DNA from 2 places in the Desulfonatronovibrio magnus genome. Region 2 is predicted to be linked to the other one. Evidence: riboswitches for the same ligand, from Rfam matches in the RefSeq annotation. Region 2 holds a riboswitch; the other holds the start of a gene.
What was found. Region 2 has a riboswitch for thiamine pyrophosphate ahead of thiC (phosphomethylpyrimidine synthase ThiC). Riboswitches for the same ligand answer to the same signal wherever they lie in the genome.
Positions count from the first base shown of each region.

Region 1: linked by a shared signal. The riboswitch ahead of LZ23_RS12790 (sulfide-dependent adenosine diphosphate thiazole synthase) and the one ahead of thiC (phosphomethylpyrimidine synthase ThiC) in region 2 are both predicted to bind thiamine pyrophosphate.

Region 1 is NZ_KN882175.1:182,602-189,992, forward strand. It holds gene LZ23_RS12780 (efflux RND transporter periplasmic adaptor subunit) at 1-159, shown strand, start outside; gene cls (cardiolipin synthase) at 205-1,635, opposite strand; gene LZ23_RS12790 (sulfide-dependent adenosine diphosphate thiazole synthase) at 2,744-3,523, opposite strand; TPP riboswitch at 3,632-3,735, opposite strand; gene LZ23_RS12795 (Ig-like domain-containing protein) at 3,816-5,048, opposite strand; gene LZ23_RS12800 (collagen binding domain-containing protein) at 5,149-6,441, opposite strand; gene LZ23_RS12805 (DEAD/DEAH box helicase) at 6,504-7,391, shown strand, end outside.
Region 2 is NZ_KN882175.1:407,466-414,856, reverse strand. It holds gene LZ23_RS22710 (VgrG-related protein) at 1-242, opposite strand, end outside; gene LZ23_RS13780 (nitroreductase family protein) at 711-1,220, shown strand; gene LZ23_RS13775 (PD-(D/E)XK nuclease family protein) at 1,276-1,992, opposite strand; TPP riboswitch at 2,293-2,388, shown strand; gene thiC (phosphomethylpyrimidine synthase ThiC) at 2,466-3,737, shown strand; gene LZ23_RS13760 (DMT family transporter) at 3,734-4,618, shown strand; gene LZ23_RS13755 (SgcJ/EcaC family oxidoreductase) at 4,715-5,095, shown strand; gene LZ23_RS13750 (cytochrome c biogenesis CcdA family protein) at 5,455-6,162, opposite strand; gene LZ23_RS13745 (thioredoxin family protein) at 6,179-6,622, opposite strand; gene LZ23_RS13740 (thioredoxin family protein) at 6,919-7,149, opposite strand; gene LZ23_RS13735 (permease) at 7,232-7,391, opposite strand, start outside.

The sequences.
Region 1 (7,391 bases), 220 kb from region 2:
GCCAGAATTTATTCGCATATAGAACAATTGGATTATCATCTAACCAGATCAGAAGTGCATGCCCCGTTTAATGCAGAAGTGATGGAGATTAAAACTGGCATTGGCCAGCGGGTGGATCCATACCAGCCTTTTGCCGTTATCAGAGAACGCGTCTCCTGAAGATAGTGTTCCGTCGCACAGGTGTTCTGAGTGACACTATCCTGACTATAATAGAGGACTGAATATCTTGACCACTCCTTCAACCATTCTTTTTGGAAGAGGCCGTCTCAACCAGGCCTCAGGTCTTATGGCAGTAGCATGCCCTTTGTAGCAATTCTGCAGCATTCTGAGATTGTAAATAAATTCCGGTTCAAAAATAAAGGTAACCAGTTCAATATTAAGATAAAAAGATCGAATATCAAAATTGGCGGAACCCACCATTGCCATATCATCATCCACTGTCATTATTTTGCTATGAAGCATACCTTCGTTGAACAGGTACACATTACATCCATTCCTGAGAGCCACACCGCAATAATAGGCGCTTGCCTGGTCCACCAGAAGGTGATCGCTGCGATCAGGTACAATGATATCTACCCTTACTCCCCTTGCTGAAGCAAGCCGCAGAGCTGTTATCAAACCTTCACTGGGAATAAAGTATGGAGAGGCAATGGATATTCTGGTTCTTGCAGACTGAATCGATTGGATCAATATATCCTGGAACCCTTCTGTTGGCTGGTCTGGACCGGTGGGCACCACCTGTATAGCGGCACTTCCGTCTCTCGAAGCACCTGGATAAAGATCTGGAAAATCAAGAACCTGATCTGTTTCATAATACCAGTCTTCTACAAATACAGCCTGAAGCTGCCTCGCTGAAGGACCTTTAATCCTGACCATTACATCATGCCATTCTCCGGCCTTTTTATGACCAAAGTCAGAATTTACTATATTTTGTGATCCTGTGTATCCAGTCTGTCCATCGATAATAGCCAGCTTACGGTGATTCCTGATATCCAGTCTGGAAAGCCTGAGTCTTAATGGATTGGCGGGTAAGGCTGGATAGACCTCTACTCCCTTGCTGCTCATCCATCGCCCAAGTTGAGAAAACATTCCTCTCGAGCCGACAGCATCTGCCAGAACCCGACATTCTACACCTCTTTTTCTGGCATCAACCAAGGCTTGTGCTACTTTTTTCCCAGTTTCATCATTTCTGAATATATAAAACAGGAGGTGGACATGAGAACAGGCCTTGCTGATATCCAGCACAAGATGTTCAATAAAATCATCAGTATTAGCAATAAGCAATACCTGGTTTCCGCCAAGCAATGGAAGACCACCGTGTCTCTCGGCCAGATTAACAAGCACCCGGTAATCATCATTCACCTGGCAGCCAAGATAATTGGGACATTCGAGATATTGAGAATTAATCCTGTGAAAATCCTGATGACTTTTAAGTCTGCGACTGAGCCGAGGCCTGCTCAAACCATACTCACCCACCAGCAGATACATGATAAGTCCGAACCAGGGAGCCAGAAAAATAACTGCCACCCAGGCCAGGCTTGTGGTGGGGTCATCCTTACGCATTCCAATAACAGGAATCATACAGATTCTGATAACCCAGCCACCCAGTATCCAGAATAATGAATCAAAAATCATATTTTGTCTGATGAGGTATAATTTATGTTTTCCAAGCTTGAAATAACGACTCAGACGATAAATAGTTGGTTTTTAATCCATAAACAAGTGATTTCTTAACCTCTCCAAGGGCAAATTCTGCCAGAATCCAATGCAGCATCAATGTTATAAATTATTCCTCGCGGGGATTGTCCCAATTTCCGTAGAAGTTGCTCACCTGGGGGCCTGAGACCAAAACTGTGAGTAAGTTAAAATAGCCTTACCCCTCGTTCCCAGGCTCCAGCCTGGGGAAGTTTAGTTATTGAGGCTCCAGCCCTTCTTCAAAGTGTGGCTGGAGACACAAAAAAGAGGTATTCCCAGGCTGGAGCTTTGGAACAAGAAAAAACCTGGATTCCGGCTTTCGCCGGAATGACGGTAAAGAGTAAAAACTTGCTTTAACCGTCACCCCGGACTTGATCCGGGGTCCAGTTTTTTTTAAAGTTACTTGTAAGCTCCTCACGCGGGCGGCCCGAGACCGAACTTGTGAGTAACTTGAAATAGCCTTAACGCGTTAGAGATTGCCCGCTCGAAGACTCGCTCGCAATGACACCTGAGCTGTCAGGGATGTAGTTGCGCAAAACCTGTCACCCACGAGGGAGCCTGAGCGACCGAAGCAATCTGTATGGTAAAACCATAATATTCTGAATTTATTACTAATTTGGTTTTAGTTACTTGTAAGCTCCTCACCTGGGCGGACCAGGACCAAACGTGTGAGTAACTTTACGAGTCTGTCACTTTTCTGGAAATTGGGACAGTCCCCGCGAGGTACTTTAAAAAAGATTGATGCTGCATTGGTTCCTGGAAGAAATTTGCTTAAATGATAAAATTTACACAGCGAGGGACAGTCCCGGTGCCAGGCGTAAAGCTCTCATCTTTGACGGAACTTTTCTGGTAATTGAGAATCAATCATATGTAAAAATCTTAAAATTGTGAAAATTATAAACGTCTGATTTTGTTGGTAATTTGGTTTTAGTTACTTAGAAGGGACTGGCAGTCCAGTTATATTTTTCAACTATATGAAACTTATTGAAAAAACTCCAAGAGAACCAGTCCCCATCAACAAATAAAGAAGATATGCCTTATGCTGAAATCAGCTATCAAGGGCCTCAATGATACTCTGTGCTACTTTACGGCCAGACATAAGCATTCCGCCAAATATCGGCCCCATGCGAAATGATCCGAATGTGGCATTGGCAGACATGCCGCAGACATAAACCCCTGGAAAAGCCTCTTTTGTATTTTCCAGGGTGCTTTGCTCTGCTTTTTCCGCCCACATGGACTTTTCGCCTTCAAGAGCCCCGGATGGGGTATGAAGCTGGGCGTCAATCTTTCTTTGAATCACCTGCATGACCTCTACAGGATGACCTGTTGACTCAACCATATACTTTGTTCTAACAGTCAATGGATCCACATGCAGCCCTGCACTGTCCACCGCAGACCAGTTAATAACCAGCCCTGTTACCCGATTCTCTCTAATCATAACATCTTCAACTGATACCAGATTAAAAAAGTTTGCTCCAGCCTGGCAGGCCTTAGAGCCAATGGTGCAGACCGCCTCAACTGAATCAGCAGTAAAGTATCCCTGCTCGTACTGCTTTGATCTTACACCAAGTTCATCTAGAATGTTTTTGGCCTCTTCCTGAATAACAATCTCATTAAACATCATGCCGCCACCCCACATTCCACCTCCAATGGATAACTTTCGCTCAAAAACAGCTGTTTTCTTACCTGCCTTAGCCAGGTAATAGGCTGCAACCATTCCTGAAGGGCCTGCCCCGCAAATGGCCACGTCCAACTCCAGACAATCCACAAGCTTTTTGGTGTAAGTGTCAATAATTGCTTTGGAAATCACAATCTCATCAAGTGCCATTTCATCCTCCAACAGTTAATTTTTAACCAAAAAAAAGGGCTGTCTTCCCCAATGGAAAACAGCCCTGAAAAATCATGATTCGGTAATATATCAACCTGCATCATTATCTATGAATCAGTGCCACTTTCCTACGCCGGTATTAACCGGATCAGGTTCCAGGGGTCTTCCGGCAAATCCGGAATCTCAGGAAAAAACCTCCCCCAGTGACTAAACTACATGCCCCTTAAAGCGGGCGAATTAAAAGAACTTAAGAGTATCTGATGAAACCCCAAGTGTGGAGAGCAGATACAACTTAATCAATCAAGTCAATTATTTTTACAAAGAAAGAAGCTGACAGTCCTGCTGCTTCAGCTTTGATTTGCTTATCAGTTAAATCATCAACAGATAATTTAAGTAACACTCTACCATCTTCGTCAGTAGTAATCAACCCCTTATCCAAAAGGTCGCCATCAATATAAAAAAATACAGGCACGCCGACAACCGAAGTACCATCTTCACCTGACATTATAACCTGAACAGCATCTTCTAAGTGCTCCATTCGAATTGATGAGACTATGTAAGAAGTACCTCCAACTTGATCTGATGTAGTTGTTATGGATCTCGTGAGTGTTGTCCTCACAACATCAAGAGTAGCACTTACAGTTCCAGAAGAAGCAGTTACCCTTGCGGTATTTACTTCAGGTGGCAGAGTAAAGCTGACTTCAACTACTCCGTTTTGATTTGTAGTAGCTGAGCTTTCAATCTCTCCGGCAGTAATAACAAAATCAAGCTCAGCATCAGGCACAGGCATATCAAGAGCATTCAAAGCAGTTGCCCTTATGTCCCATCCAAACTGCTCCAGCCTGATGCGACTCACGCCGTAGCCAACTGTAATGGTGACAGTAGCTCTGGCTCCACTGGCAAAAGATACTTCAACAACATCAATCCCAGGCTCTGATCCGGCAATATATATGGCGCGAGCCTCATCATTGCCATCAAGGCGCTCATCAATCACATCCAAGTAGGCACCGGAATTGTTGGTTCGAAATGAGAAATTTACAGCCTCAGGAAAATCAGGGGGAAAATCATATTGAGCACTGGCCACCAGCTCAGTTCTTGCTGAAGGTAAAAGTACTGTAGATTCTGCTGTCAAAGAAACAGAAGTTACCGGGTGTCCGACAGTTATGGTGACAATAGCTTTAGCGCCACTCTCAAAAGAAACCTCAACAACATCGATACCCGGGTTGTCTCCAGCAATGTAAACCGCTCTGGCTTGCAGGTTTCCATCCAAACGCCTGTCTATGACGTCAAGACTGGCTCCTGAGTTGTTTGTCCTGAATGAAAATTTTACTCTATCCCAATAAGGATCACTTTCAGGCAGTGCCTGCACTTCAGTAGCGATAAGCATGGCCCTTTCACCTGGAGCAAGCTGAGTTCTGTCAGCTTCCAAAGAAACTGCAGTGACAGAACTGCCGCCTCCGCCACAAGACATTAGCATCAAGCCAAATATAACTATCGTAACAAAGCCAAAATAATACCTGGACATCAGTTATCTCCTGAGAATTAATTTAAAGATATCAATCAATTATTTAAGAGTTTTAAGCATTTGTAAACAAATATGTTTAGACAATCAAATTCCAACTAAATCAGAAGCCTGATTCTCTGGCGTGTGGTATCCAACTATCCTCAAGACCAAGGTCATGAATTACATCCTCAATCTGTGGTGCATAGTAATACAATCTTCCCCCTTTGGAACCAAGATAAGCATCTGAGTCCGGGTAATATCTAATATACCAGCCATCTGTTTGTTGAACATGCAAGTTGGACAGTGGCAAAAGAGCGGGATAAACAGACTCCAGCCAGTTCATTATCCTCACACCTGGCTGAGGCGACTGGTAATAACCTGTCATATTTGATGGGGGGGCGCCCCTGTGAATAGAAACAGCCTTATTGCCAGGTGGCACCCAACCTGGAACAGGCTTAAATTCAACAGTATAAGTACCTTCGGGAAATCCTTTCTCCAAATCTCCACTATGAAGCCAAACATCTGTACCAACCCTTCTCCATCTCGCTCCAAGAAAAGCAGCCGGAGCAGGCTCTATGAACACCCTTAAAGATCCTGTTTCAGTTGAAATCACATACCTCGCAGATTGGAAAGTGGTTGATCCTGCAGTAATTCTGACTGTAATATTTTCAGGTTTAATCCAGCCTGGTATGGCATTAAACTCCATGGTATAAATTCCAGGCCTGAGTCCAAAAATTGTAACCAAATCTTCATCGTACCAACCGCTTGGAAACTTTTCCAAGTCAGGAACGATGCCTGCCAGCCTCCACCCAGCGCCTGCCTCTCTTGCTTCAAGCGGCTCAAGAAAAACCTGTAAGTCCCCACCCTGCTGGTAAGTTACAGATAATACTATGGTCTCATCACCAATAATCGTCACAATCTGATTAGCAGGCCTTAACCATCCTGGAACCCTTGCAAACTCAATTACATGTTCACCTGCTTCAATATCTAATATCGTATCTCCACTACCGTACCATTGATCTGTACCAGTTATTCTCCATTGAGCTCCGGCATCCCTTGCTTCAAGGGGATTAATAATGACAGTAAGCCCTCCTGTTTGCTGAACATAGGTCACATTTAACCTTGCTGTCTCATCGCCCCGGATAGTTACATTTCTGGTTGGGGGGCTATCCCACCCATCTATATCCATGAATTCAACCTGATAGTCACCGGCAAGGAGGTTCGTTTCAGTATAACCACTTTCATTCCAATCAAGCTCGCCCACTCTTCTCCATTGGGCACCAGCATCTCTTACTGCCTCAGGTCCAATTGTTACCTGCAAGTTACCTGTCTGAGCAAAAGAGTTATCAGGCAACATAAAACCGTAAAACAAAAAAAGAACCGCCAGAATAAATGACAATGAAGATATTTTCATATTACTGCTCATCTTGAAATTTAAGATTAAAAGGTTACCCTTGTTTTAATGAGTTGAACTTTTTGATTATTTTTACTATTCAGCCAGTCTTGCAGAGTCCTGACGCCTGGTATGAATATACAGACAAAAACTCTATCAACTATAAAATTGACGTAACTGTTCACAACATTGGCAATAAGACTATTAAAGCAACCTGGATTCCGGCTTTCGCCGGAATGACGGAAAAGGGCAACTACCTGCTTAACCGTCACCCCGGACTTGATCCGGGGTCCATGTCTTTTTATTTGACCTTGCTGAACAGTTACAAATTGACTTTCCCAGGCAACAGTGCCAAATATTTATCGAAATCGCAAACAAAAAATCAGCAGAAAAATTCATTAATGCTTAATATCAGGCTCTCACCCGGCAAAAAACTAATCCTTGATAACGCAACTGTAGAGGACGCTTCAGTAGAGAAGTTTTCCCTGGCCTTTGCCCGTGACTGGCGTGAGGGGATGTTCATGCTTGGCGTGAGAAAGGAACAAACCATATGGTCTGCTTCAGCGCGCTACTGGGCGGAGATTGCAACCCAGTATCTCACAAAACTCTGTCATCTGCCACCTTCTCATACCGACTATCATATTTCCACTCCTGAAAATGAGCAGCTTATATCATGGGCTGAAAAAGCCCCTCCCATGCAGGGGGGAGAGTATTTATCCCCTGATGCTCTGGCACATATCTGGAAAGAGCTTGGCAATTGGGGCACCCAGGCCATTAAATCATGCAACGGGCTGGAAAACTTTCTGGATAAGTATGCCCCTCATTGGAACAAGGTGGGCAGAGTTACATTTCATCTTGCGGAAAACAAAAGCAGCACCGAGCTTCCATTTGCATTCATGGCCAGCTTTTCCACTGGTATTGGTTCATCCGGACAGGTCAAGCATCTGCCTCTCGGCAAAGCTCTGGAACTT
Region 2 (7,391 bases):
GAACTCTGGCTGTTTCCCATAAGTTTTTGCTGCAGGGCAGCCATATGCTGCTCAGGATGATTTATGGGCGTGCCTGTCAGTTCTTTAGTATTGGCCTTGAAAAAATCGTTTTCCAGGATCAGATCAGCCTTCATTTCATGAGGAAAGCTGTTTATGGGCACAGCGCTGAGTATGGGAAGGGGATAGGCAGCGAGACAGGCAGTTAAAACTGCGGTACAAATTTTATTTATTCTTGAATTCATTGAGTAAATATAGTTTGAGGGAATTAGGTTGTATGTAATAGTTTGGCCCCTGGATGTTGTACGGGGACTGGTCTATTTTCCCTGAAAGGGTTCCCCGGATGAGATGCTTACAAGTAACTACAAATGTATATTTAATAAATTCAGAGCATTACGGTTTTACCATACAGATTGCTTCGGTCGCTTAGGCTCACTTGTGGGTGACAGGTTTTGAGCAACTACATCCCTGACAGCTCAGGTGTCATTGCGAGCGAGTCTTCGAGCGCGGCAATCCTTGTTGCGAGCGAAGTGAAGCAATCTCGCGCTAAGGCTATCTTATGTTACTTTATGTTACTCGCAGGTTCGGTCCTGGTCCGCCCGGATGAGATGCTTTTAAAGAAAATTGAAGAACAATGCAAACCCGGAGTTGACAACATATTATTGCAGTGGATAGTAGGTATTTGCTTATCTACTTAAAATCTGGAGGTGAATATGGACGTAATTCAGGCAATAATGACCAGGAGAAGTATAAGGAAGTACCAGGACAAGCCTGTATCTGATGAGAAAGTAAAAAATGTTCTTGAAGCAGCCATGATGGCTCCAAGTGCTGGAAATGCGCAGCCATGGCAGTTTATTATTGTTCGGGATAAACAGGCTTTGACAGCCATTAAAGAAATCAACCCTTATGCTGGCATGGCAGAGAATGCTCCCTTGGGGATTCTGGTCTGTGGTGATCTGAGCCTTGAAAAGTTTCCCGGCTATTGGGTGCAGGACTGTTCAGCAGCAGTGCAGAATATGCTGCTGGCAAGTCATGGTCTCGGCCTGGGTGCAGTGTGGACAGGAATCCACCCAATCAAACAAAGGGAGCAAGGTTTTTCAAAATTGTTCGACCTTCCTGAACATGTGGTGCCCCTGGCTTATATTGTTATAGGTTATCCGGATCAAAGCCCAAAATCTGAAAGCAGGTTTAAGCCTGAGCGAGTTCATACTGAAAAATGGTAACGATATGGCAATGTTTAAAGGGGAGCATTACTCGTTTACAGTGAATGAGGCCATATCAGAGTTGCTCTACCTCGATGGAGTCACCATAGGTCACTATATTCATCTTTCTGGCAATTTTTTCTGCTCTGGCATCAATCATGGGAGAAATGACAATTAGCTTGTCTGCTTTTCTTTGATGTCTTTTTTCATAAAACCGAGCTTTACGTTCAAAAGTATATATATCGGATTTGCTCATGGATGACTTAAGTTCACAAATGATGAGCAGATCGTTTTTGATGATGATGTCAAGCTCAATCTGATCAGGTTTTCCAAACACTTCGCCTGCATCATCAAACTCAGTAATGTTGATGACTTCTACGCCGAAGTTTTCTTCAAGTATGCCTGCCAGAGCGTCACGAAAAGCCTTTTCAGAACGTAGTCCCCACCTTGCCCCCAAAGCTCCTATGGATCGATCAATCTTTTTGGATAGAGCTACTATGACTTTTTGATTTTCATCCCACTTTCTGTCTTGCTCGTCCCATTTCTTGCTTTGTTTATCTAATTGTCTATTGTATTCATGCCACTTTCTGTTTTGTTCATCCCACTTGCGTGCGTTTTCTTCCCGATCACGACGCATTTCATCCAGTATTTCAGATACACTTTTTTGGGTTTCATCCTTGTCAGCATAGACTTCTCTCGTTAAGCGTAAAATATAGTCGCTTAGAGATGGATCATCCCTTAATAATTCCGGAAGTTCTTTTTTTATGGTTTCTTTCAAAGCTGTTGTATCCATGTTCTGTCCTTGTTCTAAAGTGTTTTTCCTGCATCTATGAAGGCAGGAGCAAAACTCCGTGCCATATGTAAAGGTCTAACCAGATACGTGCAGTATTGGATAAACTTTACTGACAGCAGATAGTAAAAGTCAACAGGGTTTCTGTTTGAGGAAGCAAATTATTTTCTTGCTTACCCTGGATTCCGTTTTTCGTCTGAATGATGAAAAAAGGTAGCTGTTTGACGCTGTAATGATATTAATTGTGAAAAAAGTAGTTTGAGGGAATTTGGTTGTATTATCCCTGTGTTTCTGATTAAATGCAATTTCGCCTGGGGGCGTCCATCTAATGGGCTGAGACAGTACCCCTTGAACCTGATCCGGATAATGCCGGCGGAGGGATTGGCGAAGTGATTTCAGCATCTTGTGAGAAATACAAGCTTATACCTGGAGTTTACTTCTGTCCCTCCTGAAACCAATTACAGGAGGTTTTTTTTATGAATACGCAACTTCAACAGGCCAGAGCAGGAAACATAACCCCGGAAATGAGAAAGGCAGCAGACCATGAAGGCATTGATGCCTCTAAGCTGCGCAATTTGATTGCCTCCGGTCTTGCTGTGCTCCCCAAAAACATCAATCATGATTTTGCCAAAGTTGTAGCCATAGGTCAGGGGCTGAAAACCAAGGTCAATGCCAATCTGGGCACAAGCAGTGAAAGCTCTGACCTGGAGCTTGAAAAAAGCAAGCTGTTCATGGCCCTTAAAGCAGAAACGGACTCCATAATGGACCTTTCTACCGGAGGTGATCTGAATCAGATCAGGACCATGTTTCTTGAAAATTCGTCAACAATGCTTGGAACTGTGCCCATCTACGGTCTGGCAGCAAAAATGGTGCGGGACGGCAGGCCTTTGAGCGACATTGATGGTGAGACGCTTTTAAGGGAAATTGAAGAGCAGTGCAAACAAGGAGTTGACTATATTACAGTGCATTGTGGAATCACCAGAGATTCTGTCAGAAAGCTCGAGGTGTCTGAAAGGGTCATGCCATGTGTGAGTCGGGGCGGTTCAATTCATATGAACTGGATTAAAAGACATGACCGGGAAAATCCACTTTATGAGGATTTTGACAGCCTTCTGGATATTGCTGAAAAATATGACGTTACTTTAAGCCTTGGAGACGGATTCAGACCGGGTTGCATTGCTGATGCCATGGACCCTGCCCAGCTTGAGGAACTTATGATCCTGGCAGAGCTGGCCAAAAGAGCCGTGGCCAGGGGGGTTCAGACCATGATTGAGGGACCGGGGCATGTTCCTTTAAATCAAATTAAAAGTCAGATTCAGCTGCAGAAAAGACTTTGCAACAATGCTCCATTTTATGTGCTTGGGCCTTTACCTACGGATATTGCAGCCGGATATGATCATATAACATCTGCCATTGGCGGCGCTATAGCAGGTGCAGCCGGAGCAGATTTTCTTTGCTATGTCACTCCTGCAGAGCACCTTGGCCTGCCAGGTGAAAACGATGTGTACCAGGGAGTGATGGCCGCCCGCATAGCAGCTCATATAGCTGACCTTGAAAAGGGAGTGCCCGGGGCATGGGATAAGGATATGGCAATTTCTAAGTGCAGGCAGAATCTTGACTGGGAAGGAATAGTCAGCAATTCCTTAGACAGGGAACTTGTCAGACAGAAGCTGGTCATAACTGAAGATAAAAAAGGATGCTCCATGTGCGGAAAGCTTTGCGCAGTGAGCTGTGAGGAGAAAATGTGATAACCCATAAAAGGGCCGGAATTGCCTTTGCCCTTGGTGCGACCATGATCTGGTCAGGAAATTTTATAGTGGCCAGAGGGCTTAATGAAGCTGTTAATCCGGCTACTCTGGCCATGCTCAGATGGCTTACCGCCTGTCTGGCCCTTTTTCCCCTGGCCGGGCCAGGTATGTGGAAGTCCAGAAATATTGTCATTAAACACTTTGGTTATCTCGCTGCTGCTTCATTGCTGGGCGTGACTCTTTTTAATACACTGATCTATGTGGCTGCCCATACGTCAACAGCCTTAAACCTATCCTTGATTGCAACTTCAACTCCAATATTTATAATCATTTTTGCTCGAATTTTTCTAAGTGAGAAAATAACCGCAGCCAGGGCAGGGGGTGTGCTGTTTGCTGTTTCAGGGGTGGTTCTGCTTATTACCAGGGCTGATTTGTCAGTTCTTCTAAGCTTGTCATTTGCCGGGGGAGATCTGTGGATGATTATGGCTGCTGTCATTTTTGGAGCTTACAGTATTCTCATTCGCAAAAAACCGGAAGAAGTCAGTCAGGGGGTGTTTCTCATGTCTACTTTTCTGCTGGGACTGATTATGCTTCTTCCCTGGGCAGGATGGGAAATGGCCATTCATGGAGCGCCCACATTCACTCTGGAAGTTATTGGTTCAATATTGTATATAGGCATAGGTGCCTCACTGATTTCGTTTTATCTCTGGACTGGTGCCATAGCGAGAATAGGACCTTCCCGGGCAGGAATTATATATTACAGCCTTCCCCTTTTCAGTGGATTGGGAGCTTTTCTTGTCTTGGGAGAGCCTGTTGGATGGATACATGCTGTCAGCGGACTGATGATTTTTTCAGGAATTGTTGTTGCCACCAGAAATTGAATTTAACCGCCTTTTGATTGATGCTCAGGCTGCGATGGATAGTGGCTGATTTTTTGCAGCTTTAAGTTTCATGTGGCGTAAATTTGGAGTTTTATTATGGAAAAAAAAGATATATCCAGTTTTTTGCGGGGATGGTGCTCCGCACTGAAAAGCTGCAGCATTGAAAAAATCATGGCCATGTATGCTTCAGATGCATTTTTCTTGCCGACTCTTTCAGCCAGGATAAGGCGCAACAGTGATGAAATCAGGGAATATTTTGAATTTCTGGTTCAGTTAGAACCGGCATGCACAGTGCAGCATGAAAATATCAGAATATTTGGTGATATAGCCATCAATTCTGGAGCATATACATTTTATGTGGTCAAGGGTGGAGACAGGGCAGCAGTGCCGGCCAGGTTTACCTTTGTTTATCATAAGAAAGGAGACGACTGGCTAATTGTGGAGCACCATTCATCTTTGTTTCCCGACGCAGAGTAGTACTACAGCGACATTTTAAGCTGTAAGGGGACTGCTCTTTTTCCCCGGATAGTCAGATTGTATTGCGTTTTAAGCTCGGCACCCGGGGGGACCGGGATCGAACCTGCGAGTAACTAAAAAATCAGCCTTAGCACGAGATTGCTTCGCTTCGCTCGCAACAAGGATTGCCGCGCTCGAAGACTCGCTCGCAATGACACCTGAGCTGTCAGGGATGTGGTTGCTGAAAACCTGTCACCCACGAGGGAGCCTAAGCGACCGAAGCAATCTGTATGGCAAAGCCATAATGCTTTGAATTTATTACATATTCGATTGTAGCTAATTGAAAGGTCGGCAAAAGTGGCTGTTCCCGGTGGTCCTTGTTATGTTGCGAAAAAGGGATTAAGAATGAAGTAGACTCCAAGTAAGGCAATGACGATGCCTGCAGCCTTTCGAAACCAGACACCGGCTCCATGCCAGGCTCTCAGCTCAAGAAGACGCCTGACAAAAGCAGCGGAACTGCCGGCCAGCAGAATGGGAAGGCAATGCCCCAGAGCAAAGAGAATGATCATGGTAATGCCTGTTCCAACCTTTTCCTGAACAGTGATAATGGCCAGAATGGGGGCCAGGAAACCGAATGTGCACATTCCGGAAAGCACTCCGTATCCCAATCCCAGACTTAGAGCTCCGAGATAGCCCCGCATTTTGAATTTATGCAGAAAATTGCCTGGAAGGGTGCATTGGGGTACTCCCAGCATTCCAAGAGCAACCCAGACCAGGATAGCTCCTATAAGTATCTGCCAGTAGCCTCCCACATCTCCGAGAACCCTGCCGAGAGCGGCGCATATGATGCCAATGATGGCAATGGTTATAAACAAGCCCAGGGAAAACAGTAAAGAATATGCACTGGCTTCCTTTGAATCAAGAATTTTCTGCTGTCCACCCACATAAGCTACGATGAGCGGGATGGCAGCAAGGTGACAGGGGCTGAATGCAACACTCACTATGCCCCACAGAAAAGATCCGGCAAAAGCAGCAGTTGTACCCTGAGTGATCCATGTATTTATGGAAATGAGAAAGGATTCCAGCATAATTGACAGCTTCTCCTCAAGTTTGTGGAGACATGGAGCCTGAGTCGGTCATTGTATTCTGCCTGCTCAGAAGATCTTCAAGAACATTGACGATGGATGCCTTGTCCATATAACCCTGATGTCGAAAGAACTCTTCGCCCCTGTGGTCAAAAAATATTTGAGTGGGAATGCTGGTTATCCTGAATCGCTGGCTTTGATCTGCATGTCTGCCAATATCAATAAAGGCGATTTTAACCTGATCAACATATACCTCCTGAAGCTCTTCAAGAATCGGGTCCATCATCTGGCAGGGCAGGCATGAGGCTGTTCCGAGATTGATAAAGGTGATCATGCCCTGGGCCGGTACGTCCGGCAGAGTGGCCCTTAATGCCTGCTCCTGCTTTTGTTGCTGGGCTGTGTACATGAACATCAGAGTAAATACAGCTCCAAGAAAGACTATGACTGCTGCGAATTTTTTCATCAATAATACCCTCGGTTGGTGAATGCCCTGATATGGGCTTTATCAGAATCAGGTGTTTGCTTAAAACGGGCTGCACTGTTTTCATTTATGCATACCTGAATACTTAGTAACTTACCGCCTCAATCCTGTAGCACAAAACAAGAAAATTTTTTACTTTGATATGAGAAATAATGTCCAAGATCCTGATTCTTCAGCTTTCAGCCTGAAAAATCAGTCATCGCCTTAACTTAACTGTTCCTGTTTAAAATTGGGTTGTGGGCACATCCCGCATTAGTCAAGAACCAGCAGTTCGAGAATCAGGACAGCCACTCCCTGATCTGAGCTACTGTCGGCAGTTTACCCACAGTTTTGACCTCTCCGTTAACTACAATGGCCGGCGTGCCAAAAACACCGTAGGAAGCTATTTTCATGGTATCACTGACTTTCTCAATGTCAGCATCAACCCCGGCTTCCTTGACGGCTTCCATTACCAGGTTCATGGCCTGATCACATTTGGGACATCCTGGTCCCAGTACCTTGATTTCCATATATACCTCCAGATTTTAGAATAATTAGTCTGCGGGGAGCACTTTGCCTGTTCTGAGAGAAAAGGCAGATGTATGACGGTGCTCAATCTGCAAAACTGCCGTATATCATACCGCAGCAAGTGGACATGATGACAATAATCACAGAAAAAACAAATGTTTTTTTAAAGCCCATGACGCTTCCAATGACCAGCATATTGGGTAAAGACAGGGCAGGGCCGGCCAGAAGAAGGGCCAGAGCAGGA